2 regions of the Staphylococcus sp. 231237_7MaSpsaltlick genome follow, and region 1 is predicted to be linked to the other one. Evidence: a T-box and tRNA genes for the amino acid it is inferred to sense, from the RefSeq annotation. Region 1 holds a T-box; the other holds one or more tRNA genes.
The links. A T-box is a leader RNA that pairs with one kind of tRNA and senses whether it is charged. The one in region 1 lies ahead of leuS (leucine--tRNA ligase), so its partner is inferred to be a tRNA-Leu.
Positions count from the first base shown of each region.

Region 1 (16,634 bases):
ATTCCTTTATCGTTTAAACGTTCAATTGTGTCTAACAAAGCAGGGATTGTATTTCCTGCTACAACTTTATTCGCTCCTAACATGGGACCGATTTCTTTAGCTGCATTATTTAATAAAGTATTGTTAGATAGTCCTATAAAAAAATTTTTCACAATTGGCATATTAATTCCTCCCATTCTGCTAATAGCTTACCTTTCTATAATAGTGTAGCATGAATCAATTGTTAAAGAAATCGTTTACAATAAAATATATTACACTTTATATTTCATAGTACACTCATGTAATTGGTATAGAAGTGTTTTTATATATATAATGGCACAAAAATTAAATCATTCACGACAAACTACATGTTTAAAATGGAAATATCGTATACGATTTTGATACAATAAATGTAATGAATTAAATTTTTATATAGAAGGGGAAGTAGTAATTATGTGGAAATGGGAAACAGAAAATGAAGCTAAAGGCGTCATTGTGATCGCTCACAATATGCTAGAACATACAGGACGCTATGCATATGTTATTACCATGCTTCGCCGTAATGGATACCATGTGATTATGGGCGATTTACCAGGTCAAGGCCAAACTTCTCGTTCTAATAAAGGTCAAATTGAAAATTTTGACGTTTACCATGAGCATATACTTGAATGGATAAGAATCGCAAATGAATATAAGATTCCTACATATGTATTAGGTGTTGGATTAGGCGGCTTAATTATGTTGAATCTACTTGAAAAGGTCGACGTACCTATTGAAGGACTTATGTTAATTTCACCATTATTAGAATTTAAAAAAGGTAATAAAACACGTAAAGATAAAGTGATTTCAAATGTAGGGAAAATGGCCAAGGATAAACGCTTTAAAGTAGGTATAAAGGTTGAAGATTTAACACGTAATGAAGAGGTCATTGAAGAAACAATGAATGATCAATTGATGTTGCAAAAAGTTACATATAATTGGTACAAACAAATTACAGACATTATGAAAGAAACAGTGACACATTTAAAGGACATAGAATCTATACCTTTATTATTGATGTATGGTGATGCAGATAAGGTGGCAGATATCACTGCAATGAAACTAGTTAAAGATAAGGTCACAACCAATGAACTGTATTTTAAAGAATGGAAAGGTTTGTATCACGAGGTACATAATGAACCTGAACGTGATGAGGTAATGCGCTATATCTTAGCTTTCTTAAATAATAGTTCAAGTAATAATGGATTTGTAATTGATGATGAAAATGAACCTTCATAATGTGTCATGAATTAGTTATTTAGTTGAAAATTTATGATTGCTAGTTGGATTTTGAGTTGAAAGGTTATACGCCATATCTCAAGTTTTTGGTTTGGTTGATAATTTTCCCACTCAAAATTAAAAAAATACAAGTTGCTGTTGAGATACTCCGTTTAAAGTAGACACTGAAAAGTGAAGCCTTTGAAGGGAGTGTTTTTATAATCTGCAATTCATTTAAAATGTAATACTTCCGAACTGTATGAATATATCAATGAAATATTGTGATTATTTTCACAAAAAATATTGCAAAAACTAAAATTGTTTGGTATATTTAATTTGTGAAAAAAATCACATAATAAACATAAATTAAATAAACTTTTGAATAGTATTTGAGGGAGGCAGTTTTAATATGGAAATGATTAAAGGAAACAAAGTTGTATTAGTTGGTGATGGAGCAGTTGGTTCTAGTTATGCATTTGCAATGGTTGCCCAAGGTATTGCTGATGAACTTGTTATTATAGATTTAGCGGAAGAGAAAGTGAAAGGTGATGTATTAGACTTAAATCACGGAGCACCTTATGGCGATTCCCCAGTTAATGTTAAAGCAGGACGATATAGTGATTGTAGCGATGCAGATTTAGTTGTTATAACAGCTGGTGCAGCACAAAAACCTGGTGAAACTAGACTAGATTTAGTTGAAAAAAATACTAAAATATTTAAATCTATCGTAAGTGAAATTATGGATTCTGGATTTGACGGTATATTTTTAATCGCAAGTAATCCAGTTGATGTATTAACTTATGTTACTCATAAAGTTTCTGGCTTACCTAAAGAACGTGTTATTGGTTCAGGAACAATCCTTGATACTGCACGTTTCAAATATGAATTAGCACAAGAATTTGGCGTATCTCCAAGTAGTGTTGAAGGTTCAATTATTGGAGAACATGGTGATTCAGAATTAGCTGTTTGGTCACAAACACGCATTGCAGGACAACCTTTATATAATATGTTAAAAGATGATCCTAGCAAACAACATAGAATTGATGAAATTTTCGTTAATACGCGTGATGCTGCTTATGATATTATCAAAGCTAAAGGTGCGACATACTACGGTATTGCAATGGGCTTATTACACATCACAAAAGCAATTTTGAAAAATCAAAATGTAGTTTTAACAGTATCTAGCTATTTAGAAGGTGAATATGGACAAGACGATGTTTATATGGGTGTTCCTACATTAGTAAATAGAAATGGAGCAGTAAAAATATTTGAAACACCATTAAATGATGAAGAAATTAAATTATTTGAGCATTCTTCAAAAGTTTTGAAAGAAATGCAAAATAAAATCACGGATATAATTGCATAATTCATTGTTTATATTTAAACTGTAAATAAGATTAATTTTGTTTTAAAATCAAATATTTATAAAGAGTAGATTTACCACTCTTGGGGAATGTGATTTTACAAGTTAATCTAACATATATCATTTACTATGATTGGGGGAGTACTCTATGGGAAAGACACTTGCCGATAATGTTGATGGTGTATTGAGATTAGAATTAGTATTGCAAGACATCAATGATATCTTTAGCAAAGTTCAGAAGCAGTACAAAATGTCTAAAGAAGAAATCTTAATACTTCTTACTTTATGGAAAGAAGGATCAATGACTTTAAAGGAAATGGATGGTTTCGTTCAAATTAAATCATACAAACGTACAAGAACGTATAATGATTTAGTTGAAAAAGAGTGGATCTTAAAAGAAAGACCACAAAATGATGAACGTACAGTTATTATTCATTTTAATGAGAAATTGAAAGATCAAAGGGAAGATCTTTTGTCATTCTTTAAAGAAGAAATTGATTCAAAGTCATCAAGCATGCAAAACAGTCTTAAATCTATTTTAAATTTATAGGGAATGTTAAAGTAGGTTGAATTATAACTTATACTCTAACATTAAATGCGTGAAATAATTATATTTACGTAAATAGAGATTGGGACATGAAATCTCAATCTCAAAGGTAAAGAGCTAATCTGTAATGGATTGGCTCTTTTTTTAAATCTTACACTATAACACAATACACAAGGCGGATTGTAGTTCAATGTGCGACCAATTATATAAAAACAAAAAACGTTAATTTCTATATGTTCTAAATAGAAATTAACGTCTTTGCTAAAGTTGAGCGCTGTGTATGTGTACTTGCTATCATATGAAATTCACAGCGTATCGATATATGACATTAATAAAGTCGCTAACTCGACTGCTATAATTTTGATTAAGATATTAAATTTATTTGCTTTAAATTTGTTATGCGCCTTTTTGTTTGAAGTGTTCGGTATTTATCTTTTTTCTATAGCGCATACAAAAGGTGGATTATTTTGTTGATTAATAAATTGATATTGTAATACATGGGCTTGTTCTTGGTCGATTTGTGTTAAATAGTCAAATAATGCATCCTTTTCGATTTTCCCTTCAGGATGTCCATGATAAATCACTAATATAATGATACCTTCTTTGGATAATATTTGAAAAATATCCTCAATAGCTGCAATCGTCGTTTGTGGTTTGGTAACAACTGATTTATCTCCTTTAGGTAGGTAGCCTAAATTGAAGATTGCTGCATCGATATGACCATAATCAGTAGGTGGTATATATGTTTGCACATGCTCATGGCCGTCTTGAATCAATGTTACATTATCAAGATGTTTCGTACGTTCAAAGGTATTCTGAATTGCTGTTTTTTGTATATCAAATCCATAAACTTTACCATCAGGTACTTGCTCAGCTAAAAATAATGTATCATGACCATTGCCACATGTAGCATCAATCACAATGCTTTCTGAATTAACATGACTGGTAATTAATGATTTGGCAAATGGTAAAATGCGTTCTACCTTCATGATTTTACAGTACTTTCAAAGTATTTACCTTGATAAGAATTTCTTCTTGCTAATTCATTATCAATTTCATTTAGTACTTCCCATTTATTGACACTCCACATAGGACCTACCATTAAATCTATCGGTCCATCTCCTGTAATTCTATGAACAATCATTTCTTGTGGGATGATTTCTAATTGGTCACATACCAAGTTTGTATATTCTTCTTGAGACATGAATTCTAACATACCCTTATCGTATTGTTTGACCATTGGTGTACCTTTTAATAAATGTAATAAGTGTATTTTAATACCTTGAACGTCCATTTTTGCAACTTCTCGAGCTGTTTCCATCATCATATTGTAATCTTCACCTGGTAAACCATTAATGATGTGTGTACAAATGTTAATATTATGCTTTCTCAATTTTGCAACACCATCATGATATGTTTGCATATCATGAGCTCTGTTTATTAAATCAGATGTTTCTTGGTGTACGGTTTGTAATCCGAGTTCCACCCATAAATAAGTACGTTCGTTTAATTCTGCTAAATATTCAACCACGTCATCTGGTAAACAATCTGGACGTGTTGCTATAGATAAACCAACGACACCAGGTTCCTTTAATACTGCTTCGTATTTTTCGCGTAATACTTCAACAGGGGCATGTGTGTTTGTAAAAGCTTGGAAATAAGCTATATATTGACCTTCGTGCCATTTCTCATGCATGCGATCTTTAATTTGTTGGAATTGTACTTCTACTGGATCTGCGCGATTCCCAGCAAAGTCACCACTACCTGCAGCTGAACAAAATGTGCAGCCACCATGTGCAACAGTGCCATCTCTATTAGGACAGTCGAATCCGCCATCGATTGCTACCTTAAATATTTTTTGTCCAAATTTATTTTTTAAGTGGTAATTCCATGTATGATATCTTTTGTTTTCAAATGCGTAAGGGAAAAATTGACCCATGAGACATTTTCCTTTCTAAATTCATTCTAGTTAAAGATTTTAACATATTTTAATGCTATAGTGTTTAGAGTGAAATGAGAAAATTTGAAAGAAAGGAGCCTTTTAAATGAAAATGCCTAAATCTGTTTGGTGGTTGGTAATTGGTATGGCATTGAATATAACTGGCTCAAGTTTCTTGTGGCCGTTAAATACAATATATATGAATGATGTTTTGCACAAAAGTTTAACAATGGCAGGATTAGTGTTAATGATTAATTCTATAGGTATGGTTGTGGGTAATTTACTAGGTGGTACATTATTTGATAAATTAGGTGGCTACCGCACGATTATATTAGGAACTATCATTTGCTTGATGAGTACGACGCTATTGAATTGTTTCCATGGTTGGCCTTGGTATGCAGTTTGGTTAGTTGCTTTAGGTTTTGGCGGTGGAATGATTGTGCCAGCAATTTATGCTATGGCTGGTGCTGTATGGCCCAATGGTGGTAGACAGACATTTAATGCAATTTATTTAGCTCAAAATTTAGGTGTTGCGATTGGTGCTGCATCAGGTGGATTTGTTGCTGAGTTGAGCTTCAACTATATATTTATTGCGAATTTACTGATGTATGTGTTATTTGCAATTGTAGCAATAACACAATTCAATATTAAAATAGATGTCAAAGTTAAATCACCAGAAGCATTAAAGTTATTTTCTAAGTCTTATAGATTGTACTTTAAAGCGTTGATTGCATTATGTGTCTTATTCGCTATTTGTTGGATTGCTTATATTCAATGGGAGAGTACAATTGCTTCCTTCACACAATCTTTAAATATTACGATGGGTCAATATAGTTTGTTGTGGACAGTAAATGGTATTTTGATATTAGTGGCACAACCTCTGATTTATCCATTTATTCGGCTGATGAAAGGTAATTTAAAGAGACAAATGTTTGTAGGTGTCTGTATTTTTATAGTTTCATTTTTTGTAACAAGCTTTGCAGAACAATTTTCAGTATTTATGATAGGAATGATAATTTTAACATTTGGAGAAATGTTTGTGTGGCCTGCAGTTCCAACGATTGCAAACAAATTGGCTCCAGAGGGTAAACAAGGTTCGTTTCAAGGTTATGTAAATTCAGCATCGACAATAGGAAAAGCGATTGGACCATTGTTAGGTGGCATGATTGTTGATATTTATGATATTCAAAAAATGTTTCTAATTATGATGTGCTTATTATTCATCGCTATAATTTGTATATTTATCTTAAGTCACTATTTGAATAAGATAAATGCTTCATAACTTAAAAGTTTAGTAATTACAATTAACAATGAATCAAGCGAATAAAGCTTTAAATACATTTTACTACTTGAAATAAAGTGTTATTTAAAATATTATTAGTAATGTATAGGAGTAGTAACTTAAATACTTATCATCAGAGAGCTAGGGGATGGTGAAACCTAGTGTTAAGTGTTAAGTGAACTTACCAGAACGTAAAGTGAATTGATAACATCTCAAACTATTAATTGAAACGAGTGCACAAGATTTGTGAAGCAGGGTGGTACCGCGGCTGATTTAATTTGTCGTCCCTTTGAATTAAATAATAGTTAGGGATGTTTTTTTATTGAATAGGAGGAAAAGTAGTGAATTACAATCATAATAAAATCGAAAAAAAATGGCAGGATTTTTGGGAAGAACATAAAACATTTAAAGCAAGTGATAATCTTGGACAAAAGAAATTCTATGCATTAGATATGTTCCCGTATCCATCAGGTGCAGGTTTGCATGTTGGACACCCAGAAGGATATACTGCTACAGATATTGTTTCTCGTTATAAACGAATGCAAGGATACAATGTTTTACATCCGATGGGGTGGGATGCATTTGGCTTGCCTGCAGAACAATATGCATTGGATACAGGTAATGATCCTAGAGAATTTACTAAGCAAAATATAGCAACTTTCAAGCGTCAAATTAAAGAGCTTGGTTTTAGTTATGATTGGGACAGAGAAGTAAACACAACGGATCCTCAATATTATAAATGGACGCAATGGATTTTTATTCAATTATATAATAAAGGGCTAGCATACGTAGATGAAGTAGCGGTTAACTGGTGTCCTGCATTGGGAACTGTATTATCGAATGAAGAGGTAATTGATGGGGTATCTGAACGAGGAGGACACCCAGTTTATAGAAGACCAATGAAACAATGGGTCTTAAAAATAACTGAATATGCTGATCGCCTACTTGAAGATTTAGATGATTTAGATTGGCCAGAATCATTAAAAGATATGCAAAGAAATTGGATTGGAAGATCTGAAGGTGCAAGTATTAACTTTGATGTTGAAAATAGTAATGCCCAAATCGAAGTATTTACCACACGTCCAGATACAACTTATGGTACAACATTCTTAGTGCTTAGTCCTGAACATAAGTTGGTTGACGAAATTACTACCGATGATAAAAAGGAAGCTATTAAGCAATACCAAGAAGAAGCGGCGAAAAAATCTGATTTAGAACGCACTGGTTTATCAAAAGAAAAATCAGGCGTCTTTACAGGGGCATATGCAATTAATCCTTTATCAGGTGAGAAGGCTCAAATTTGGATTGCAGATTATGTACTTTCAACTTATGGGACAGGTGCGGTTATGGCTGTACCAAGTGGTGACCAACGTGACTATGAATTTGCTAAAGCATTTGATTTACCGATTGTTGAAGTCATCGAAGGTGGCGACTTAACTAAAGAAGCTTATACTGGTGATGGACCACATATTAATTCAGGTGAGTTAAATGGTCTTTATAACGAAGCTGCCATTAAAAAAGCGATCGAGTTATTAGAAGAAAAAGGTGTAGGAACTAAAAAAGTCAATTACAAACTAAGAGATTGGTTGTTCAGTAGACAAAGATACTGGGGTGAACCAATTCCAGTTATTCATTGGGAAGATGGTTCAATGACTACTGTTCCTGAAGAAGAATTACCATTATTGTTACCAGAAACAGATGAAATCAAACCATCAGGAACAGGTGAGTCGCCATTAGCGAATATTGATGAGTTTGTAAACGTTGTTGATGAAGAGACAGGAATGAAGGGACGTCGCGAGACAAATACAATGCCACAATGGGCTGGTAGCTGTTGGTATTATTTGAGATATATTGATCCAGATAATGAAAAAATGCTTGCAGATCCTGAAAAGCTTAAGCACTGGCTTCCTGTTGATTTATATATTGGTGGAGTAGAACATGCAGTATTGCACTTATTATATGCAAGATTTTGGCATAAAGTATTGTTTGATTTAGGCGTTGTTCCAACAAAAGAGCCATTCCAAAAATTATTCAACCAAGGTATGATCTTAGGTGAAGGTAACGAAAAAATGAGTAAGTCAAAAGGTAATGTAATTAATCCTGATGATATTGTACAATCACATGGTGCAGATACATTACGCCTATATGAAATGTTTATGGGACCACTAGATGCTGCAATTGCTTGGAGTGAAAATGGACTCGACGGTTCACGTAGATTCTTAGATCGTATTTGGAGACTCTTGGTAACAGAAGATGATACGCTAACTGACAAAGTAGTAGCTCAAAATAATAAATCATTAGACAAAACTTATCACCAAACTGTGAAAAAGGTAACCGAAGACTTTGATACATTGAACTTCAACACCGCAATAAGTCAGTTAATGGTATTTATTAATGATTGTTACAAAGCTAATGAAATCTATAAACCTTATATTGAAGGTTTCATAAAAATGTTAGCTCCAATTGCACCACATATTTCTGAAGAGCTGTGGGCGAAACTTGGACATGAGGAAACAATCACTTATCAACCATGGCCATCATTTGATGAAGCGATGTTAGTTGATGATGAAGTAGAGATTGTGATTCAAGTTAATGGTAAGGTGAGAGCTAAGCTTAAAATTGCCAAAGATGCTACAAAAGAAGAAATGGAACAACTTGCGTTAGAGAATGACGTAGTTAAATCAGAAATTGAAGGTAAAGACATCAAGAAAGTGATAGCAGTACCACAAAAGTTAGTGAATATAGTAGCGAAATAATTTAAGGAGGGTTCAACATGGAAACAATTACAGTTGATGAATTAAAGGAAAAGGTACTCAGTTCAGAACCAGTAAAAATAATTGATGTTAGAACTGATGAAGAAACAGCAATGGGTATTATTCCTGGTGCTGAAACAATTCCTATGAATGATATTCCTGACAATGTAAATCATTTTAACAGTGATGAAACATATTATATTATTTGTAAAGTTGGAGGTCGTAGTGCACAAGTTGTACATTATCTTGAACAACAGGGTGTCAATGCCGTTAACGTTGAAGGCGGCATGGATGCTTGGGGAGACGAAGGCCTTGAAAATAATAGTATTTAAATAAATATATTAAAAAAGCACGTACAGGAGTGAGTATTTTTAAAACTCCAAGTACGTGCTTTTTCTTTGATTTAGAAACTTAAATGGGTTATAGGTTTATGATTAGTAGCGTTTTTTTAAAGGTTACTACTATTTATATGATGTTAATCTATTGTTGTGGAAAATGAACCTGCATTTAAACCAGCTACATGTCCGGTAACTAATGCACTTGTAATATTGTAACCACCGGTATAACCATGTATATCAAGTACTTCTCCACATAAAAATAATCCCGGGACTAACTTAGACATCATCGTTTTAGGTTGTATTTCTTTTAAACTCACACCGCCGCCAGTTACAAATGCTTTATCAATGGGTAATGTTCCATTAACTTTAAAGGTAAAGCCTTTAAATAATGCTACAAGCGTATTTATTTGCGTATTAGATATATGATGTGCGGTTAAGTCTTCGTCAATTTCTGCGCAGTCAATCATAAATTGCAAATATCTTTCTTCTATTAACCCATGTAAACTATTTTTTACATATTTATCTGGTGCCGCATTCAATAATCCTCTAATTTCTTGTTCTAAAGCATCAGTTGTTAGTTGTGGGAAGGCATCGATTTGCATTTCAATCTCTTGTTTCTTTTGATTTTTTTGTTCTTTATAGACAAATTGGCTACATCTTAATGCAGCAGGGCCACTTATACCAAAGTGGGTGAAAATCATATCCATTTGATGTGTAATTCTCTTTTTGCCATTCTTTTTAAGAACTGACACGCCAACATCTTTCAAACTTAATCCTTTTAATCTTTTATCTTTAATAAATGGCTCGGCAGAGGTGATTGGGACTTCAGTAGGGAATAGTTCGGTAATCGTATGTCCTAATGAAGTCGCAAATTTGTATCCGTCACCAGTTGAACCAGTTTGTGGGACGCTTGTACCGCCTGTAGCAATTATTAATGATTTACTTTGATATTCCTTTTGATTATTCAAAGTCACTTTAAATGATTCTGTTGAAGTATATTCCACTTTTTCAACTGTGGATTCCTCTTTCACCTCAACTTTGTTTTGGTGTAATGTCGTAACAAGTGTATCTACAACGTCTTGTGCTTTATTAGACACAGGAAACATCCTGCCGTGATCTTCTTCCTTAAGTTTGACACCGCGTGATTCGAAAAAAGCTATAATTGATTCATTATCAAAAATTGAAAAGGGACTATATAGAAACTTTCCGTTTCCAGGAATATTCTTGATAATTTCATCATAAGGTAAGCGGTTAGTCACATTACAACGTCCTCCGCCAGATATTTTTAATTTTCTACCTAAACCTTTTTTCTTTTCAAGCAGTAAAACACGTTCTCCATCAGCACTTGCAGCAGCTGCAGCCATTAGACCACTAGGTCCGCCACCTATAATGATTGTTTGATACATTTTATTGCCTCCCTTTACTATATAGTGTTATTTTATATGAAGAAATATTATTTTACGATTAACACTTTAAACACATGTTTCCCACACGTTATATAACAACATTATATTTTAAAGGATAGATATTAAAAGGGCAAAGCTTTATTATCTAAATGGTTTAATAGGTTTTACATTATTTTAAAGATGATTAAATACATATAAGTTATTTGTTTTATGTTTAACTTTCAGATTCATTATGCTTTCATTATATTTACTTTTGAAAAATAATTGTTAAAACGTTATGATAAAGTTTACGAGTGTAAAAATTAAATTGAGATAGGAAGATCTGAATGAGTGAAAGTAAAGAATTAGTGCGGGGGACCTTCTTGATTACATTAAGTATTTTAATAACAAAAATACTAGGTGTAGTTTATATTATCCCGTTTTACGCAATTATAGGTGGCGAAGAAAAATTAGCGCCTTTTAACTATGCGTATACCCCATATAATATTGCAATTGCAGTTGCAACTGCGGGCGTACCATTAGCGGCTTCGAAGTATGTCGCAAAATATAATGCGCTAGGTGCATATAAAGTCAGTCAGAAATTATACAAATCTAGTTTTATTGTAATGTCTATAACCGGTGTAATTGGTTTCTTATTACTTTATCTATTAGCACCAAGCATAGCGACGATTACATTAGCAAATGAATCAGGTGGCAAAGGTGCATGGACAGTTGCTGATATTACTTGGATTATTAGAATTATAAGTATGGTTGTAATCTTTATCCCGTTACTAGCTACGTGGCGAGGCGTCTTCCAAGGTTATAAATCTATGGGGCCAACAGCTGTATCGGAAGTGCTTGAACAAGTAGCTCGAATATTATTTATTTTAATAGGAAGTTATTTAGTATTAAATGTATTTAATGGATCAATTCTATCTGCGAATGCTGTTGCGACGTTTGCGGCGGCAGTAGGTGCAATAGCTGGTATCTTTACGCTTTGGTATTATTGGAGAAAAAGAAAACCACACATTTCAAAAATGGTAGCTAGCGATACAACAGGTATAAATGTTTCTTATGGTCGTATGTATAAAGAGATTATCTCTTATAGTATTCCGTTTGTAATTGTAAGTTTGAACTTTCCACTATTTAACTTAGTGGACCAATTTACGCATAATGCGGCATTGGGAGTAGCGGGGGTTCCAAACCAACTACACGACTATTTCTTCACAATATTAAACATGACAACGAATAAAATTGTAATGATACCAACATCATTAGCTTCTGGCTTTGCAGTAAGTTTAATTCCATTTATTACGAAGACTTATGCTGCAGGAGAAATAAATGAAATGCACCGTCAAATTAGAACATCGTTAGGTGTATTAATGTATATTACTGTTCCGGCTGCACTTGGAATCATGGCTTTGGCAGCTCCTTTATATACAGTGTTTTATAAATATAATGTTGATGGTAGTCACATGCTATTCTATTATGCACCGGTTGCAATATTGATTTCTTTATTAGGTGTGACTGCATCAATGTTACAAGGTATAGATAAACAGAAATTAACTGTATTCATTATCTTAGCGGCAGTTGTTATCAAAGTTATTTTGAATACACCGCTAATTGTAGCTTTCCATTCAGCAGGTGCAATACTTAGTACAGCAATTGCATTATTATTTGCTGTATCATGTAATTTTGTTATTTTGAAAAAATATGCGAAATTCAACTTTAGTGAAACATGGCTACATTTTTCTAAAATATTCTTATATGGCCTAATTATGATGGTTGCTGTAGAAATTACATCATATATCTTACAGCTCTTTATTTCACAAGAACATAAAATCGGTGCATTAATTATTGTTATCATAAGTGTAGTTGTAGGTATGTTGATTTATGCTAGCTTCACTATGAAGAATAGATTGGCAGATGAATTCTTAGGTGATATTCCAAATAAAATTAGAAGGAAACTAGGCATTGCATCATGAGAATAGATAAATTTTTAAGTCATATGGGTGTTGGCACTAGAACAGAAGTAAAGCAATTATTAAAAAAAGGTGCTATTTCAGTTAATAATCAAGTTGAAAAATCACCGAAGACACAAATTCAGCCTAGTGAAGACCAAGTTAAGCTAAATGGTGAGCGTATTCAATATGTAGATAAAGTCTATTTATTACTTAATAAACCTAAAGGTTATATTTCAGCGACCGTAGATGATCACCATAAAACAGTGATAGACTTAATAGATGATTATAAGTATCTTGACTTGTTTCCTGTAGGTAGATTGGATAAAGACACAGAAGGGTTATTGTTGATTACCAATGACGGTGATTTCAATCATCAATTGATGAGCCCGACCAAACATGTTTCTAAAACATATGAAGTGATTTCTCAAAAAACAATTACAAAAAATGATATAAAATTGTTTAAAACGGGTATTGAATTGAATGAAGGATTGACAAAGCCTGCTGAATTAAAGGTAGGCGAACAAGAGAAACAGTCTTTCGTAACAATTTATGAAGGTAAGTACCATCAAGTCAAACGCATGTTTCATGCAATTGACAATGAAGTGATTGAATTAAAGCGGATTAAAATCGGTGACTTAGCACTTGATGATGATTTAATTCAAGGGACTTATCGTCATTTAACTGAGCAAGATTTTAAACAATTAGGATTAAAATAAAAGAGGTGTTTTTCATGTCAAAATTACTACGTGCATTAATCGGAGTTGGAGGCGCTGCAGCCGCAGTGGTACTATCTAAAAAGGAAAACAGAGATAAATTAAAAAATGAATATAGTAAATATAAATCCAACCCAGAATCTTACAAGCAAAATGCTAAAGATATCGCTACACAAATCAGCTCAAAAGCAGGAGAAACTTTTAATGAAGTGAAGCAAGATCCGAAAGGCTATGCTCAAAAGGTTAAACAAGATCCAAAAGGATTTGTTAATAGTCAAAAGGAACACTTCAAAGGTACAGCAGATAGCAATAAAGAAATTGAAGAAGCACGCTTTGCTGACGAAGGTGCAGCGGATCCTTCAAATAACTTACGTGTAGTTACTGAAGAAGAATTAAAAAATAATGGCAATAAAAAATCATAAGTAATAGTGTATACGAAAGTAGAGTAAAGAAGCTTTAAAATAGTATTTGGTACTCTATCATATGTATTAATAAATGAGTGGTACGGTGTTTTGACTTTAAAACACCGTACCACTCATTTTTTGATTATATTTTTGGATTACAGTGACGAGGATTATAAGTAAAATACCAAGGTTTACTAAAGAAATAGTCAGTACGCGTGTGTCTGTTTAAGCAGTTATTGTTTTTATATATGATAAGAATATGGAGCACTGTTATTGCTCGTTTACTGTGGAATGAGTTGAGCAACATGCTCAATATCCATAATGTGACCAAGCGCCACATAAACCAATAATCTGATGCTAACGGTTATGCTTGAAACAATAAAGCTCATGTTGTTTAGTGTTTTGTTGTGTTAAATCCAACTGAAGTGGATGATTCTTTAATAAGTATATATTACAGTTTGTATATAGTGCGGATGGTTAATAACCCTTTGGTTGATTATTTATATGTTTACTATTTCTAATATAGATCATTTGTTAGTTTTTGATACAGAATGAATAAAGCATAATATTTCAGTAGTTTTACTGTTTTAGGTGAAATATAACAGATAAAATTTTGAAATAATATTGTCATCTCACTGTAGTTTATCCGTTACTTCATGTAAAATATAAAATATATTAGTTTGAAGAAGGAAGTTGATCACGAATGTGGAGAGAAAAAGTACAAGAATACGAAAATCAAATCATCGAAGATTTAAAGGGATTATTAGCTATTGAAAGTGTAAGAGATGACAGTAAAGCCTCTACAGAGAACCCTGTAGGACCAGGACCACGTCAGGCACTTGATTATATGTATAAAATTGCAGAACGAGATGGTTTTGGTACACATGATGTAGATCATATTGCAGGAAGAATTGAAGTTGGGTCAGGCGAAGATGTATTTGGTATTTTATGTCATGTTGATGTTGTACCAGCTGGTGAAGGTTGGGATACAAATCCATTTGACCCGGTAGTGACAGAAGATAAAGTGATTGCTAGAGGAACGTTAGATGACAAAGGCCCTACAATTGCTGCTTACTATGCTGTAAAAATACTTAATGACATGAAAGTCAATTGGAAAAAAAGAATACATATCATAATAGGGACAGATGAAGAATCTGATTGGAAATGTACTGATCGTTACTTCAAAACTGAAGAAATGCCAGCGTTAGGTTTCGCTCCAGATGCGGAATTCCCAGCAATCCATGGTGAAAAAGGGATAAGTACATTCGATGTGATACAAAATGAACAAGCAGAGGAACAAGACGAACCAGAATACGAATTACGTACATTTACATCAGGTCAAAGATACAACATGGTTCCTGATGAAGCAGAAGCACATATTAATGTGAAAGAAAATATGACAGATGTGATTCAAAACTTTGAACAATTCCTTGTAGATAATCAATTAGAAGGCGAGAGTTCGGTTGATAGCGGTGTTTTAGTACTGAATGTACAGGGTAAAGCAGTACACGGTATGGATCCATCTATAGGTATTAATGCAGGTTTATATTTATTAAACTTCTTATCTCAACTCGATTTAGATAAATCAGCTGCTAATTTTGTAGATTTTAGTGAAAAGTATTTATTCAACTCACATTTTGGTGAAAAAATGGGAATGAAATATCATACTGAAATCATGGGAGATGTTACTACTAATATTGGGGTAATAGAATATAATAATACTAAAGGTGGGAAATTTGGTATTAATTTAAGATATCCTGAAGGGTTCGAATTTGATGAAGCGATGTCTAGGTTTACAAAAGAAATAGCGGAATTAGGCTTTTCTATCGAATTAGGTAAAAACCAAACACCTCATTATGTAGAAAAAGACGATCCATTCGTTCAAACATTAGTACAAGCATATAGAAACCAAACAGGTGATGAGTCTGAACCATATACTATTGGTGGTGGCACATACGCACGTAACCTTGATAAAGGTGTAGCATTTGGTGCGATGTTTGATGACTCTGAAGATTTAATGCATCAGAAAAACGAATATATTACAAAAAAACAATTATTTAATGCGACAAGTATTTATTTAGAATCATTGTATGCATTATGTGTGGAGGAATAACTATGACAAAAGTATTAATCAATGAAAAGCTTGTAGATGAACAAGAGGCAAATGTTCCGTATAACGACAGAGGTTATGTTTTTGGCGATGGTATTTATGAATATGTAAGAATTTATGATAATCATATTTTCACAGCACGCCCACACTTTGAAAGATTATTAAGAAGTGCAAAAGAAATAGGCTTAGACTTAAAATATTCAGTAGAAGGATTAATTGAACTTGTTCAAGAATTAATCAATGCGAATGGCATCGTAAATGGTGGCGTTTATATTCAGGTTACTCGTGGTGCTGCGCCTCGTGACCATGCCTTCCCAACACCTTCAGTAGAAGCTAATGTAATGGCATTTACAAAGAATTATGGCCGTCCTTATAAAGAATTAGAGGAAGGTATCAATGCAGTGACTACCGAAGATATTCGTTGGTTAAGATGTGACATTAAGAGTTTAAACTTATTAGGAAATGTCTTAGCTAAAGAATTGGCAGTGAAGTACAATGCTAAAGAGGCAATTCAACATAGAGGAGACATTGTAACTGAAGGTTCTTCAAGTAATGTTTATGCGATAAAGGATGGAGAAATATACACACATCCAGTGAATA
Region 1 is NZ_JBICNX010000034.1:13,805-30,438, reverse strand. Features, by position in the region: gene ACF91D_RS27540 (proline dehydrogenase family protein) at 1-161, opposite strand, end outside; gene ACF91D_RS27535 (alpha/beta fold hydrolase) at 433-1,257, shown strand; gene ACF91D_RS27530 (L-lactate dehydrogenase) at 1,646-2,602, shown strand; gene ACF91D_RS27525 (transcriptional regulator, SarA/Rot family) at 2,748-3,149, shown strand; gene mnmM (tRNA 5-(aminomethyl)-2-thiouridylate-methyltransferase MnmM) at 3,575-4,135, opposite strand; gene mnmL (tRNA modification radical SAM protein MnmL/YtqA) at 4,132-5,085, opposite strand; gene ACF91D_RS27510 (MDR family MFS transporter) at 5,192-6,367, shown strand; T-box leader at 6,460-6,659, shown strand; gene leuS (leucine--tRNA ligase) at 6,709-9,123, shown strand; gene ACF91D_RS27500 (rhodanese-like domain-containing protein) at 9,141-9,452, shown strand; gene ACF91D_RS27495 (BaiN/RdsA family NAD(P)/FAD-dependent oxidoreductase) at 9,596-10,864, opposite strand; gene ACF91D_RS27490 (putative polysaccharide biosynthesis protein) at 11,191-12,828, shown strand; gene ACF91D_RS27485 (pseudouridine synthase) at 12,825-13,523, shown strand; gene ACF91D_RS27480 (YtxH domain-containing protein) at 13,538-13,942, shown strand; gene pepV (dipeptidase PepV) at 14,628-16,037, shown strand; gene dat (D-amino-acid transaminase) at 16,040-16,634, shown strand, end outside.

Region 2 (16,634 bases), on a different contig from region 1:
CATTTTGGTCCCGTAGTGTAGCGGTTAACACGCCTGCCTGTCACGCAGGAGATCGCGGGTTCGATTCCCGTCGGGACCGCCATTATGGTTCAGTAGCTCAGTTGGTAGAGCAATGGATTGAAGCTCCATGTGTCGGCAGTTCGACTCTGTCCTGAACCATTTTATTATACAAGCCGGCCTAGCTCAATTGGTAGAGCAACTGACTTGTAATCAGTAGGTTGGGGGTTCAAGTCCTCTGGCCGGCACCAGTTTTTGGAGGGGTAGCGAAGTGGCTAAACGCGGCGGACTGTAAATCCGCTCCTTCGGGTTCGGCAGTTCGAATCTGCCCCCCTCCACCATTTATATTTTATAGGGACATAGTTCAACGGTAGAATAGAGGTCTCCAAAACCTTTGATGTGGGTTCGATTCCTACTGTCCCTGCCATGGCGGCTGTGGCGAAGTGGTTAACGCATCGGATTGTGGTTCCGACACTCGTGGGTTCGATTCCCATCAGCCGCCCTTAATATTATTAATGGGCTATAGCCAAGCGGTAAGGCAACGGACTTTGACTCCGTCACGCGCTGGTTCGAATCCAGCTAGCCCAGTTAGTATTGGCGGCATAGCCAAGTGGTAAGGCAGAGGTCTGCAAAACCTTTATCACCGGTTCAAATCCGGTTGCCGCCTCCATGAATATGCGGGAGTAGTTCAACTTTTAGAACACATTCCTTCCCGGAATGAGGTATAGGTGTAAGTCCTATCTTCCGCTCCATATTTATAATCCCATGCGGGAGTAGTTCAACTTTTAGAACACGTTCCTTCCCGGAACGAGGTGTAGGTGTAAGTCCTACCTTCCGCTCCATATTTATAATCCCATGCGGGAGTAGTTCAACTTTTAGAACACGTTCCTTCCCGGAACGAGGTATAGGTGTAAGTCCTATCTTCCGCTCCATTTTTCTTCCAGATATGGGAGTTTTTTTTTACCCTTTTTTAAGTATACATAGTTTAGAAAATATATATTGAAATTTAGAGAATGGAAATATTTATGTATTTGTGTTGTTTTACCTTAATGATGTTTTTATACGATTGTGAATTGGTAATTTATGGGAATTAATGACTTTATTGTGGAATTTCTCTTAATTTATGATCGATTTAAATGCACTCAATAAGACATTGGACAACGTTTCGTTGAAAATGTTGGTGGTATTATATGATAGTCGCCGATACTTGTAACTACGAAAAAGAAATATGAAATAGGAGAGATTAAATAATGATCAGAACATTAATGAATTCAAAGATACACCGTGCACGAGTAACTGAATCTAATTTGAATTATGTAGGTAGTATTACTATCGATAAAGATATACTTGATGCTGTTGATATATTAGCTAATGAAAAAGTAGCCATTGTGAATAATAATAATGGGGCACGCTTTGAAACTTATGTAATAGAAGGGGAAAGAGGTAGTGGAAAAATTTGTTTAAATGGTGCTGCTTCACGATTAGTTGAAGTTGATGATGTCGTTATCATCATGACTTATGCTCAGTTAAACGAAGAAGAAATTGAACATCATGAACCAAAAGTAGCCGTTTTAAATGAATATAATGAAATTACTCAAATGTTACATGAAAAAGAAAATCAGACTATTTTAGAATAATTTATTTGAATCACACTTGTAAATTTTTAAGTGTGATTTTTAATTTGTTAAAAGGTGACACTAAAATAAGTTATAATGGTTAATAATACATCAAAAGTGTTATTATTACGCTATTTTGTTTTGTTTACTATTGACGACAAAAGCTTAGCGTAATATAATATATTTATGCTATTTCGAGTTGATACATTTTATATTTTGATGTATCAATACCAATTACCTGATAATATCAGGCCGGCGTGGCGGAATTGGCAGACGCGCGGGACTCAAAATCCCGTTCCTTCATTGGAGTGTCGGTTCGACCCCGACCGCCGGTATAACTAGGCTAACATTAGCCATCAACGGTAATAGAGAACCCCTTAACAAAGGGGGTTCTTTTTTTATACTTTGCTTTACTATATATAAAATTCAAATATTTTGGTCACTTTATGGACACAAGAGCTATTTTATAATGCTTTAGTCTGATTTATTTTTATCACAACTTCAGTTAATATAATAATTTCAGGTGACAACTTATGATGAGAACATCTATGATAACCGGTTATTTTTTCTTAATATTTATAATTGCGTTGTTATTTATATTCTTACTTGATGATAAATCTACAATCTATTATGGTAAGGTTGAAAATAATCAGGGCATTGTTAGTAATTTAGTTAGTGACAAAGGAGATATTATTGAACATCTAAAAGTGTCTGATGATTTGCAAGAAAGTATGCATGTGGGCGATTATATTTCTGTTAAACTTTCGAATAAAAAGAACAATATAATTAATGAACAACTAGTTGATGACTCACAATTATCTTCGAAGATACTATATCATTTAAATATATAATGTTGAAGTGAGATTTTTTTAAATCCTTTTAACTTCAATTGAAATCTATTTTAAATAATGCTGATCTACTCAAGTAGATCGGCATTTTATTTGTTGTATAGCTAGATTTTTCACATTAAATTAATCTTAAAAGTAAATATTGTGGTTTGATGTAAAATATAATATTATAAGTCTATTGTTATATTTGGAGGAAGAATATTAGATGGGAAAAAATATGTCAAAACAAACGAGTAATCATAGTGGAAAACAGTTTTTTAGTAATATATTACAGGCTGTAGGTACTGGTGTTGTTATTGCATTAATACCAAATGCCTTATTAGGTGAATTACTTAAATTCTTTAAAGAAGGTAATCAATTATTAGAAAGTATTTATCAACTCGTTGTATTAATACAGTCTTTTATGGCATTTATTATTGGTATTTTGGCAGCACATCAATTCCGATTTAATGGTCCTGGAGCAGCTATGATAGGTGTTTCAGCAATGTTAGGTAGTGGTGCTGTTAAAGTTACTTCAAATGGTTTCGTTTTAAATGGTATAGGGGATATTATTAATACGATTTTAGTAGTTATTGTAGCGTGTTTTTTATATTTAATTTTACAAAATAAACTAGGATCACTAGAGATGTTGATACTCCCAGTTTTGATTCCTGTAATTAGTGGAGTTGTAGGACTTTATACATTAGGCTATGTTTCAAAGGTTACAAAGGGTATTGGCCATGTTGTTAGTACATTTACTGAATTTAATCCTTTGATTATGTCTATATTGATATGTGTTACTTATTCATTATTAATGGTTACACCAATTTCTGTTGTTGCTATTGCAACTGCGATAGGTTTATCTGGATTAGGTAGTGGAGCAGCAAATATGGGTATTGTAGCAGCATGTGTGACGTTTTTATTTGGATCATTGAGAGTAAATGCTGCCGGTGTAAATTTAGTACTAATCATCGGAGCAGCAAAAATGATGATTCCTGTTTACTTTAAACATTTAATCATTGCAATACCTTTAATCATAAACGGCGTTATAGGTGGTATTGTAGCTTACTTTATTGGAATAAAAGGAACACCTATGTCGGCAGGATTTGGATATACTGGTTTAGTAGGTCCGATAAATGCTTTTAATAGGATGTCTGGAGACCCAACAATGAATATTGTATTATTAATCTTTGGATACTTAATAATTCCTTTTGTTTCAGCATTCTTTGTACATGAATTATGTAAAAAGTTTATTCATAGCTATACAGATGAAATATATAAATTTGAAATTCCTAAAAGTTAGTATTATAAGGTCTAATTTAATAAATTAGACCTTTTTTTATACACAAATATTGCATATTAACTCATTTTTATTTTATATAGGCTGTAGTTAGCGTTAATTAAAAATTAATATTGAATAATATTACGTTAATGTGTATAATAATAAATTATATAGAGAGGGGTTTAGAATATGAAACAACTAGGGAAGCTTATGTTAGTCTTTGTTGTATTCGTAAGCGCAATTTTTACCTACATAAATCCTGAGGCACAAGCAGCACAAGATGATCATTGGGAAAAAATTAAAAAGCGTGGAGAATTAAGAGTGGGGCTATCTGCAGACTATGCGCCATATGAATTTGAACATAATGTAAATGGAAAAAGTGAATATGCAGGAATTGATATAGAATTAGCAAAGAAAATAGCAAAAGATAATAATTTAAAATTAAAGATTGTAAATATGCAATTTGATAGTTTATTAGGTGCTATCAAAACAGGGAAAATTGATTTAATTATTTCTGGGATGACACCAACACCGGAGAGAAAGAAAGAAGTGGATTTTTCTGATCCTTATATGTCAGTTACTCAAAAGATGATTATTAAAAAGTCAGAAGCTGATCATCTTAAAACGATAGATGATTTTGCTAATAAAAAGATAGGTGTGCAAAAGCAAACACAGCAAGAAACAATTGCTCAAAATGAAATTGAAAATGCGCAAGTACAATCATTAACAAGAGTACCTGAAGTTATCATGTCACTTAAAAGTGGGAAAGTTGATGGTATGGTAATCGAAGGTCCAGTAGCTGAAGCTTATTTGAAACAGAATAATGATTTACAATTTGCTGATGGAGTCAAATTTAATGAAGGAACGAAGAATACAGCTATTGCAGTTCCAAAAAATTCACCAGTATTAATGAATAAATTAAATAGTTCAATAAAAGATGTTAAAGATAAAGGATTAATTGCGGATTATAAAGAAAAAGCAGCAGAAGCTATGAAAAAAGATGATGGGAACTTCATTACAAAATATGGTAGTTTCTTCCTAAAAGGGATTAAAAACACAATATTAATATCAATTGTAGGTGTGTTGTTAGGTACAGTATTTGGAGCAATGATTGCGTTGCTTAAATTGAGCAAAGTGAAACCATTAAGATGGTTAGCTTCTGCGTATATAGAATTTTTAAGAGGTACACCTTTATTAGTACAAGTATTTTTAGTGTATTTTGGTACTACTGCAGTATTAGGCTTAGATATTTCAGCTTTAATTTGTGGGATGATTGCGCTAGTGATTAACTGTTCAGCTTATATTGCAGAAATTATTAGAGCAGGTATCAATGCAGTTGATAAGGGACAAACTGAAGCAGCACGTAGTTTAGGGCTTAGTTACGGTCAAACAATGAAGTCCGTTATTTTACCTCAAGCGATAAAGAATATATTACCTGCATTAGGTAACGAATTTGTAACTGTTATTAAAGAATCATCAATTGTATCAGTAATTGGTGTTAGTGAGATTATGTTTAACGCACAAGTAGTTCAAGGTGCATCATTCGATCCTTTCACACCTTTAATTGTAGCAGCTATCTTATACTTTATACTTACGTTTACGTTATCTAGAGTAATGTATTTCTTCGAAGGGAGATTGAAAGTCAGTGATTAATATTAAAAACTTATATAAATCTTTTGGAAAAAACGAAGTATTAAAAGGTATTGATTTAACAATAGATAAAGGTGAAGTTGTAGCGATTATTGGTCCCTCTGGTAGTGGTAAAAGTACTTTGTTACGTTGTATGAATTTATTAGAGACACCAACGAGTGGAGATGTACTTTTTAAAGATAATAAATTAAATAGTAAACATACAGAATTAGAAAAATTAAGACAACAAATGGGTATGGTGTTTCAAAACTTTAATTTATTTCCACATAAGAAGGTCATAGATAATATCATTTTAGCACCTAGTTTATTAAAAAAAGGTTCACAGGCCAATTTGAAACAGGAGGCACAAGCATTATTGAAAAAAGTTGGATTAGAAGATAAAGCGGATGCTTATCCAGCACAATTGTCAGGTGGACAGAAACAAAGAGTAGCTATTGCAAGAGCGTTGGCAATGAATCCAGAAGTATTATTATTTGATGAACCAACATCAGCACTCGATCCAGAAGTAGTTGGTGATGTGTTGAAGGTTATGAAAGATCTAGCAAAAGAAGGCATGACTATGGTTGTTGTAACACATGAGATGAACTTTGCAAGAGATGTCAGTGATAAAGTAGTCTTTATGGCCGATGGTGTCATCGTTGAATCAGGTAATCCACATGAAATATTTGAAAATCAGCAGCACGAACGAACTAAAAACTTTTTAGCGCGTGTTCTATAAGTTAAATAAAAAGTAGTTAATACACAGGTTTAATTCTAGACCAAGTATTAACTATTTTTTTATTATAAATTTTAATAAAGTGAGATTTATAGACGTTCAATTTGATACGATTATGTTAAAATGTAGGATGTATGTTTTGATGTGGGGTGTAAAAAATCGATTTAAAGCAATTAAAGCAAGATGTTATTGACTATGCACATTCAATAGGTATAGATAGTATAGGATTTACGACGGCAGATCCTTTTGATGAATTGAAACAAAAGCTTGTAGATTACCATGCTAAAGGTTATGCATCTGGGTTTGAAGAATCAGATATTAATTTAAGAACAGAACCAAAGTTAACGTTACCTACTGCAAGATCTATCATTGCGATTGCTGTTGGATATCCAAATAAATTAAAAGGTGCTCCAAAAAGTGTTCGAGGAGATCGAAGAGGTATGTTTGCACGCGCATCTTGGGGTCAAGATTACCATTCTATTATGCGTAATAGGTTAGATAAATTATCGGAATATTTGCAGTCAAGAGTGAAAGATGTAGAAATCAAATCAATGGTTGATACGGGTGTCTTATCTGATAGAGCAGTTGCAGAAAGAGCAGGGTTAGGTTACGTTGGTCGAAACGGCTTTGTTATTAATCCTGATTTGGGTACTTGGACTTATTTAGGAGAAATGTTAGTTAGTATTCCATTTGAACCTGACGATCCACTGCTAGACAGTTGTGGCGAATGTACGCTATGTGTTGATCGATGTCCTACTGGTGCACTTGTAGGAGACGGGCAGCTGAATAGTCAAAAATGTATCAGCTTTTTGACTCAAACAAAAGGTTATTTGAAGGATGAATATCGTTATAAGATAGGTAATCGCTTATATGGTTGTGATACGTGCCAACAAGTTTGTCCTAGAAATAGAGGCATTAATACACAGCATGATGATATTGTGCTAGAACCAGAAATATTAAAGCCTAGACTTGTACCATTATTGAAAATGAGTAATAAAGAATTTAAAAATACTTATGGACATCTAGCTGGAGCATGGAGAGGTAAAAAACCAATACAAAGAAATGCAATTATTGCATTAGCACATTTTAAGGAAGAGTCTGCTATACCTGAATTACAGGATGTTGCGCTTGAGGATCCAAGACCAATGATTCGTGCAACGGCATATTGGGCGATTGGCCAAATACAAGGAGAACTAGCTAGACCATTTATAGAAGCACATTATGACAAAGAAATTGAAGAAGTCCAACAAGAAATGATAAAAGGACTGGAAATGAGGAGCGAATAACGGAATGACAAATCATATTGTATTATTTCAACCAGAAATACCAGGTAATACAGGGAGTATTGCAAGAACTTGTGCTGGTACATACACAAACTTACACTTAATTAAGCCATTGGGATTTAGTACGGACGATAAAATGCTAAAGCGTGCAGGGCTTGATTATTGGGATTCAGTCAACATTACTTATCATGAAAGTATTGAGGCATTTTTTGAGGCAACAGAAGGTACATACTATTTAATAACAAAGTTTGGCAAGAAGACGTATTCTGATTTTGACTTTACTGATATTGAAAAAGATCATTTCTTTATTTTTGGAAGAGAAACAACTGGTTTGCCCGATTGGGTTAAGGAAGAATACCATGAAACGGCGTTGCGTATTCCAATGAATGACAATATTAGATCATTAAATTTATCTAATACAGCTTCATTATTAATCTACGAAGCATTAAGACAACAAAATTTTCCTGATTTAATTTAATAATTTTAGTAAATGAATGAAAATATTGCTCGACATTTGTATAATAGACGTAAGACTTTGAAAATTTTTATAAATGAAATTTTTTGAAGGTATTCAAGGTTGTTTATGACTGTAACAACAAGGGTAATAAAAAATAATGCTAGAACGTGTCTGAATAGAATAAGAGGAGTGTAATTACTATGGCAATGAATTTTAAAATTTTAAAAAATGAAAACATTGTAGCTGAATATACAGCAGATATTTTAAGAAAGCAATTTAACAACAATCCTACAACAATTGCAGGTGTACACCTTTCTAAAGATAATTCACCAGTATTAGATGAATTGAAAAAGAATGTAGATAAACATGCAGTTGATTTTAGTCAAATTAATATTTTAGATTATGACAACAATAAATCATTTTATGAAGCTTTAGGCGTACCAGAAGGTCAAATTTATGAAGTATCTTTTAATGAGGATACAGAATCATTTATTGGTGACAAAATTAAAACGAAAGAAAACAAAGGTAAACTTATCACACAAGTATTATCTATTGATACAAATGGTAATTTAGATATTAGTGTTAGACAAGGTTTATTCTCTGCACGTGAAATTATTTTAGTAATAACAGGTAGTGAAAAGCAAGAATTAGTGCATAAATTATATGAAGAAAATGGTAAAACAAGTTTCGAGCCTTCAGATTTAAAAGCACATAGAATGGTAAATGTCGTTCTAGATGAAGCGGCAGCTCAAGGTCTACCTGAGGATGTTAGACACTACTTTACTGCACGTTTTGCTTAAAAGTATAAATGGGTGATGGAAATGACCGACAAAAATAAATTTTCAAAAAATCTAGAACATCAAGCAGATAATGAAATGGTTGATGATTACGAAGATATTGTTGAATTAGGAAAAGAAATGGAACAAATATCTGAACAAAATGATGAAGAGAAGTTAAATCAATCTCATGATTCAAAGGTGCGTTCAGATTTATCTGATGATGCTCATTAATTACTAGTTTAACTGATATTTTGTTAATAAAATGAACTAAATCCTACTAACTTTTATGTTGGTAGGATTTTTATATGTTGGCTATGACCTCGTTCATTTCTAAAAAAGTTATGCAATGTTAAATTTGAATATGTTATGATTAGAGCAATTCGATTTATTATAAGGAGATACGTACCTATGTTAAGTAAGTATTGGAAAGTTTTTATGATTAGTGCAGCCATTATAAGTTTAATTTCAATTAAAGGGTTTCCTATGGCAATAGGCGCACTATATTTACCAATATTATTCAAAATAATAAAGTTACAAATTAATTTATCTAAGGGATTAGTTGATCAAGTAAATGCTTCAACCTTTGTGAAAAGTAATCAAACTGGAGTCATTATTAGTGTGATATGTTGTATTTTAGTCACTGTGGTTTTATTTAAACCGCTGGGTTCATTTTATAACAGTTTAGATGGGATATTAGGCATATTAGTCTTGATTAGTCCAGCAACGATGATTATAGGTGCAATTTTATTAATTCTTACTGCGATTGGTGTTATTCAAGCTGCAAAAGCGCATTTTAAAGATATACAAATAGTTAAAGATTAAAGATAGCGAATAAATAAACGGCGTTATTTACATATTCAAATGTAAATAGCGCTTTTTTTTACAGTGAAATCTAGAATTATATTAATGATTAAAGGCAAATTAAAAGTTTATGAAAACGCTATATAATACGATTGCCCCAGTAAATTAAATAATGATATACTACAATTGAACATAGTAAAGATAAAGGGGAGAATTTGTAATGTCAGTAAGAATTGAACATGATACATTTGGTGAAATTGAAGTACCTGCAGATAAATACTGGGGTGCACAAACAGAAAGAAGTAAACGTAATTTTCCAGTAGGTAAAGAGCAAATGCCTATTGAAGTCGTATACGGATTTGCACAACTTAAAAGAGGTGCTGCTTTAGCAAATCACGAATTAGGAAAAATTTCTGATGCTAAAAAAGATGCAATCGTACATGCCTGCGATCGTATTTTAAACAAGGAATTAGATGAACATTTCCCTCTTGTTGTATGGCAAACGGGAAGTGGTACACAAAGCAATATGAACGTCAATGAAGTTGTAAGTTTTGTGGCTAATGCTTATTTAAAAGAGAATGGTAGCGATGAAACAATTCACCCAAATGATGATGTGAATAAATCACAAAGCTCTAATGATACATTTCCAACTGCAATGCATGTCGCATTGTATAATGAAGTTGAAACTAAATTAGAACCCGCTTTAAATAATTTACGCAACACATTTAAAGAAAAAGAAGAAAAATTTAATGACATTATTAAAATTGGACGCACACATTTACAAGACGCTACACCTATTAGATTAGGACAAGAAATTAGTGGATGGCGTTATATGTTAGATAAATGTGAAACATTGTTAAGTGAGTCAAAAGCTCATATTTTAAATCTGGCAATTGGTGGTACAGCGGTTGGCACAGGGATCAATGCACACCCTGAGTTTGGTGATAAAGTTGCTAAATTCATTTCTGAAAATACAGGCTATCCTTTTGTATCATCTGAAAATAAATTCCATGCGTTAACTGCTCATGATGAAGTTGTACAATTGCATGGTTCATTAAAAGCTTTAGCAACAGACTTAATGAAAATTGCTAATGATGTTAGATGGTTAGCATCAGGTCCAAGAGCTGGTTTAGCAGAAATTTCGATTCCAGAAAATGAACCAGGTTCATCAATTATGCCTGGTAAAGTGAACCCAACACAATGTGAAATGTTAACAATGGTATCTGTACAAGTTATGGGTAACGATACTGCAGTAGGTATTGCTAGTTCACAAGGGAACTTTGAATTAAATGTCTACAAACCAGTCATCTTACACAACACATTACAATCAATTTATTTATTAGCTGATGGTATGCAAACATTTAATGATAATTGTGCTATTGGTATTGAACCTATCGCAGAAAATATTGATAATTATTTAAATCAATCATTAATGTTAGTTACAGCATTAAATCCTCATATTGGTTATGAAAATGCTGCGAAGATTGCTAAAAAGGCACATAGAGAAGGTTTAACGTTAAAAGAATCAGCAATTCAATCTGGCTATGTAACAGAAGAACAATTTGAAGCATGGATAAAACCTGAAGATATGGTTGAACCAAAATAATAACATTATATAGAGTAAATTAAGCTACAACTATACTAACTTAAAGTAAGAACATAAATAAGTATCGATGAATAATAGAGCAAATCCGAAAATTTGGATTTGCTCTAAATTTTTTGTACAAAAATAATCGACAATTTCTATAGTGTGTTAATAGAAATTGTCGATTATTAATGTTTGAAAATTTATTCTACACAGTAATATTTGAATTTTTATAGGTAATAAATCAATTATAATTCATCATCTAAGCTAATAGAAATTTGTTCTTGTGTAAGTGGATGTGTAAATTCAATTTTGTAACTATTTAGTTGTAATTGTCTCAAAGTAGAGTCACCATATAATGGATCGCCGATTACTGGATGACCAATTTCAGCAAGATGAACACGAATTTGGTGTGTTCTCCCGGTATCTAGTTTTAATTCTAATTCACAAACACCTTCTTTAACCATTTTAGAGCTTAAGATATGTGTGATAGCACGTTGCCCAGTTGGTGAAACACGACGTCGATTTGAATGAAATTTATCTTTACCAATAGGTTTATCTATCGTTTGTGGCTTAATTGGTAATAGACTGTGAACATTTGCTTTATAAATACGATTAATCTCATTTTCTTCCAACATGCGATCAAGAATTTTCTTCATTAATGGATTTTTAGCAACAATTAATAATCCTACTGTTTCTTGGTCCAATCTATGTATAGGCTCTACATAGTCACTTTTGATAGTATAAATAACATGATTCATCAATGTGTTACTTTCTTTTAAATCATTTGGATGTGTTTTAACACCTTTAGGTTTCATAACAATTGCAATATCATCATCCTCAAAATAGATTTGAGCAAAGCGATAACTAGGTACGTAATTACTCTTTTCTTCTGGTGTAGGAATATAAGCGATATCACCAGTTTGTACCTTAGTCATTAAGGTTGCTGCTTCACCATTTAGTGTTATTTCTTTTGACATATTTAAATTATGCAAATCTTTTTTCGGTAAATGCAAACTTTGGAATATTTCTCTTAATGTTAATGCATTATATTTACTTGGGATTTCAAATTTCATAGTATCCTCCTCAATTTATCACTAATAATCATACCACATACGACTATTTAAAAATATTGTTCTTTTCAATTTCTCAAAATCTATTAATTTAAACGCTATGCTTGTGTAAATTTCAAGTCATAGCATAAAATAGGTAATATAAGTGATTTCGTAAAAAGAGGAATGGTTAAATGGAAAAACCAACGAGATTGGCATTATTAAAGGAAATTGCAGAGTTTTTAAATGAAGAAACTGAAACGTATACGATGCTAAATGGTGCGCTAAAGTCACTAATAAATGGTAGTGATTTTACTACTGGATGGATTTTCTTTATTGATGAATCAGGACAACATGAATTAGTTTCAGATATTGAATTACCGGGAGCATTATCCAAACATAATTGTAAATATATGAAGGAAGGTTCATGTTGGTGTGTAAAAGCTTATCATAATAAGCGCTTAACTAAGGCTTCAAATATTATAAATTGCTCAAGAATTAATCTTGCAAATCATGCATACCATGAAGAAACCAATGGTATTACACATCATGCTACAGTGCCTTTAAGATCAGGTGAAGAATTATTTGGATTATTAAATGTTGCAACACCACATACAAGTCATTATAGTGAGGAAGACTTGGAATTATTAGAATCTGTAGCTTTTCAAATTGGTTCTGCAATTAAGCGTATACTATTGACAGATCAAGAAAAAGAAGCGGCTAGAGTGAGTGAACGTAATAGATTAGCAAGAGATTTACACGATTCGGTAAATCAAATGTTATTCTCAGTAAAGTTAACAGCACATGCAGCCAATGAAATGAGTCAAGAATCTGTTTCAAAACAAGCTTTTAAAGTTATAGAAGAAACGAGTCAACAAGCTGTTAATGAGATGCGGGCATTAATTTGGCAATTAAAACCAGTTGGATTAGAACATGGATTAATTAACGCGTTGAAAAATTATAGTGATATATTACAAATTGATTTACAGGTCCATGTTGATGGTTTAATTAATTTACCTAATATGATTGAAGAAAATTTATATAGAATTATTCAAGAAGCAATAAACAATACTCAAAAGCATAGTAAGTCTAACATTGTAGAATTAATACTAAATCAACAAGGCGATTATATTGTTGTAACAGTGAAAGATAATGGTTGTGGCTTCGATGTACAAGCCACAAATATATACCAGTCTCATGGAATAAGTAATATGAGACAGAGGGCCAAAGTAATTGATGGCAAATTAAATATTATTTCTGAACCCAAAGTAGGAACTACGATAGAAATCAATGTTCCTTTGACGAATGTGAAAGGAAGTTAGACATGTACCGTATAATATTAGTAGATGATCATCACATTGTAAGACAAGGATTAGAATTTTTACTGTCTACAGTTGAAGATATAGAAGTAATTGGTGGATTTTCTGATGGAAATACATTTTTTAAGTATCTGGAGGAAAATGAATTACCCGATCTAGTGTTGTTAGATCTGGTAATGCCTGAAATGAATGGTATTGAAATTACCGAAATTATGAAACAACAATATCCAGAAGTTAAAATTCTGGTATTGACGAGTTATGTAGATGATGAACATGTAATTTCAGCAATCGATAAAGGCGCAGATGGATATGAAATGAAAGATGTAGAACCAAAACAGCTAATTGAAACGATTAAAAGTGTTATAGCTGGAGAAAAAATAATTCATCCTCAAGCACAGAGTGTTATTGAATCAGTAAGGAAAAAACCACATTTTACAAATAAGTTATCAAACAGAGAGTCAGAAGTGTTGAAGGAAATGGTTAAAGGTAAAACAAATAAGGAAATTGCAGAAACCTTATTTGTTTCAGAAAAGACTGTAAAAACACATGTCAGTCATATATTTAGTAAATTAGAAGTAGGAGACCGAACACAGGCTGCCATTTATGCAATGCAAAATAATTTGATTTAAAGTACAAATTATACTTGTTAAAAGTTGTTCTATATTTTATAAAAAATAATATTCAGTAAGTGAAAGCGAAAAAGTAGTAATCCATCAATGTTTATACGGATTACTACTTTTTGTTGGTTATTCGATTTAGTTTCCAATTACTTATTAGTAAGGAAATGAGATAAATAAAAATATTAATGCTTAAAATTTTTCACTATATTCTAGAGGATCAATTTCAGTTTTTCTGATACTAGACCCTTTTTCATATAGAAAAATAATCGAAATCATTAAAATTATAAGTGCAATAATTGCAAAATTTTTACCTAAATTAGTTAAGTTAAATATTGATAATAATACAATAATCGCAATAACTAAACAAAATAGTAAAAATGCTAAAATCATCAATGTTAATCCCATATTAGTTACTTCCTCTTAATTTTATAATTAAGATTATATAACTTTGCAAAACATATTGCATTTGAAAATTTGAAAATAGTATATAATTACTATTATTTTTTGTGGAATAATATACTGAATTCTATCATGCTGTTCAAACATTGATGGTAATAGGAATGGATATTATAGCATGATGTTAGTTTTAATTTTTAACTTATAGTGTTAGTAAATGAAAAATAGCAACATGCAATTTTATTTTTTTATTTTTATGAAAAAATACTTTAATTTGTGTATATTTACTATATAATGAAGAGTAATAAAGCAAAGGGGATGTTGCTATGAAAACAAAAAATCTTTCATTAAGGATTGTTATTGCTTTGGTATTAGGTATCACTGCAGGATCAATTTTTAATATGTTTGAAGGTTCAGCATTTGTAACTAATATTGATAAGTACTTTTTTAATGTTATTGGACAAATCTTCTTGAATTTAATATTTATGTTAGTTGTCCCAGTCGTATTTGTTTCTATTGTATTAGGTGTAGTTGGAGTAGGGGATCCAAAGTTATTAGGTGGTATTGGATTAAAGACTATAACATTCTTTTTAACCACAACTGCGCTTGCAATTATTATTGGTATCGCACTTGCACTTATATTTAAACCAGGAGCAGGGAAATCAGAATTATTGAAGAGTGATGATGTTTCAAGTTATCAACAAACATTAAATAAGCAAAATGAAGCACAAGATTCACCAGCGAAGCAAACTTTTGATCAAACATTAATTAATCTGTTTCCAAAAAATCCAATTCAGGCCATGACTGATGGAAATATGTTGCAAATTATAACTTTTGCGATATTTATAGGTATAGGAATAATTATGGTAGGTTCTAAAGCTGATGCGGTTTACCGGCTATTTGATCAGACAAATGAAGTCTTGATGTTTATAATTACAATGATTATGAATTTATTTGCCCCAATTGGGACGTTTGGTTTGGTTGCTCATGCATTCACTGGTGCAGGTTTCGGTGCAATTCAACAACTCGGCATGTATTTCTTTATCGTGTTGTTAGCATTAGCAATTCATTTCTTTGTCGTTTATGGTGCAGCGGTAAAATTCCTTGGAAAGTATAGTCCTGCCAAGTTTTTTAAAGGTTTTATACCTGCTATTACACTTGGATTTAGTGCTTCAAGTTCGAATGCTGCCTTACCAGTTTCCATGAATTGTACGAAAAAGATGGGAGTTAGACCAGAAATCGCTTCATTTGTACAACCACTTGGAGCTACAATCAACATGGATGGTACCGCAATTATGCAAGGGGTCGCAACAATATTTATTGCACAAATTTCAGGTGCCAATTTAACATTCGGACAATTAATTACTGTTGTTATTGTGGCAGTAGTGGCATCAATTGGTACAGCCGGTGTACCAGGGGTTGGTTTAATTATGTTAGCGATGGTATTAAACGCAGTCGATTTAAACCCTGCAGCTATTGGTATAATATTAGGTATCGACAGATTGCTTGATATGACACGTACATCAGTAAATATAACTGGGGATGCAGCTTGTGCGTTAATCGTATCTAACTCTGAAGAAAAGAAAATAGCTAAAGTAAAAGGCGCTGCTAAACCATAATGTACTTTTGCTAATAGCAAATTAAGTTAACAATTGAAAGTGTTTTAAAATGTTAGCCAAGAACAACAGCAAAGCTAACTATGAAACAAACTTTAAACAGACTATGTTGTTAAAATATCATAGTCTGTTTTTTTTAAAATTAAGCAATTCACGTCGAAATCTACCTTGATTAAACAGAGATATAAGTGGGTAGCGTAAAGTGAGGTGATGTACGATGTTTGAAAAATTATTAAGTTCTTTTGGCGTTAGTAACTTAAAGGTTGATACTAAAGTAAAAGGGGATAAATTTAATATACATGGCCAATTAACTGGAACAATATATATTAAAGGAGGGTCAACTGAAGAAGTGATTGATAAAATTGAACTGACTTTAATTGAGAAAATAGAGAATAGCGATACTACGAGTGATTTTCAAATTTTAGAAAATGAGGTTGAACGGTTTGAAATTAAAGAGTTAATTAAAATAGGTGAAAAGGAAAACTATAAGCAATCATTCACCTTTAAAGTAAATACTAATGATTTAAAACATCGTCCTAAAAAATTAGTGTTAAAAACACATGTCTATCTTGTGAGTTCAATAGATAATTATGATGAAGATGAAATAAAAGTTGTATATCGTTAGTTCAGTTTAAAAAA
Region 2 is NZ_JBICNX010000037.1:193-16,826, forward strand. Features, by position in the region: tRNA gene ACF91D_RS27860 (tRNA-Asp) at 7-82, shown strand; tRNA gene ACF91D_RS27865 (tRNA-Phe) at 87-159, shown strand; tRNA gene ACF91D_RS27870 (tRNA-Thr) at 173-248, shown strand; tRNA gene ACF91D_RS27875 (tRNA-Tyr) at 255-338, shown strand; tRNA gene ACF91D_RS27880 (tRNA-Trp) at 351-424, shown strand; tRNA gene ACF91D_RS27885 (tRNA-His) at 427-499, shown strand; tRNA gene ACF91D_RS27890 (tRNA-Gln) at 514-585, shown strand; tRNA gene ACF91D_RS27895 (tRNA-Cys) at 594-667, shown strand; tRNA gene ACF91D_RS27900 (tRNA-Gly) at 675-749, shown strand; tRNA gene ACF91D_RS27905 (tRNA-Gly) at 765-839, shown strand; tRNA gene ACF91D_RS27910 (tRNA-Gly) at 855-929, shown strand; gene panD (aspartate 1-decarboxylase) at 1,248-1,634, shown strand; tRNA gene ACF91D_RS27920 (tRNA-Leu) at 1,865-1,948, shown strand; gene ACF91D_RS27925 (hypothetical protein) at 2,147-2,464, shown strand; gene ACF91D_RS27930 (PTS sugar transporter subunit IIC) at 2,679-3,743, shown strand; gene ACF91D_RS27935 (ABC transporter substrate-binding protein/permease) at 3,912-5,375, shown strand; gene ACF91D_RS27940 (amino acid ABC transporter ATP-binding protein) at 5,368-6,090, shown strand; gene queG (tRNA epoxyqueuosine(34) reductase QueG) at 6,246-7,373, shown strand; gene trmL (tRNA (uridine(34)/cytosine(34)/5-carboxymethylaminomethyluridine(34)-2'-O)-methyltransferase TrmL) at 7,378-7,848, shown strand; gene ACF91D_RS27955 (sugar phosphate isomerase family) at 8,028-8,627, shown strand; gene ACF91D_RS27960 (SAS053 family DNA gyrase inhibitor) at 8,649-8,837, shown strand; gene ACF91D_RS27965 (hypothetical protein) at 9,015-9,428, shown strand; gene fumC (class II fumarate hydratase) at 9,628-11,013, shown strand; gene ACF91D_RS27975 (RluA family pseudouridine synthase) at 11,241-12,068, opposite strand; gene ACF91D_RS27980 (GAF domain-containing sensor histidine kinase) at 12,239-13,366, shown strand; gene ACF91D_RS27985 (response regulator) at 13,369-13,992, shown strand; gene ACF91D_RS27990 (hypothetical protein) at 14,173-14,388, opposite strand; gene ACF91D_RS27995 (dicarboxylate/amino acid:cation symporter) at 14,706-15,998, shown strand; gene ACF91D_RS28000 (sporulation protein) at 16,213-16,620, shown strand.
Region 2: it encodes a tRNA-Leu, which carries the amino acid that the T-box ahead of leuS (leucine--tRNA ligase) is inferred to sense. The anticodon was not compared.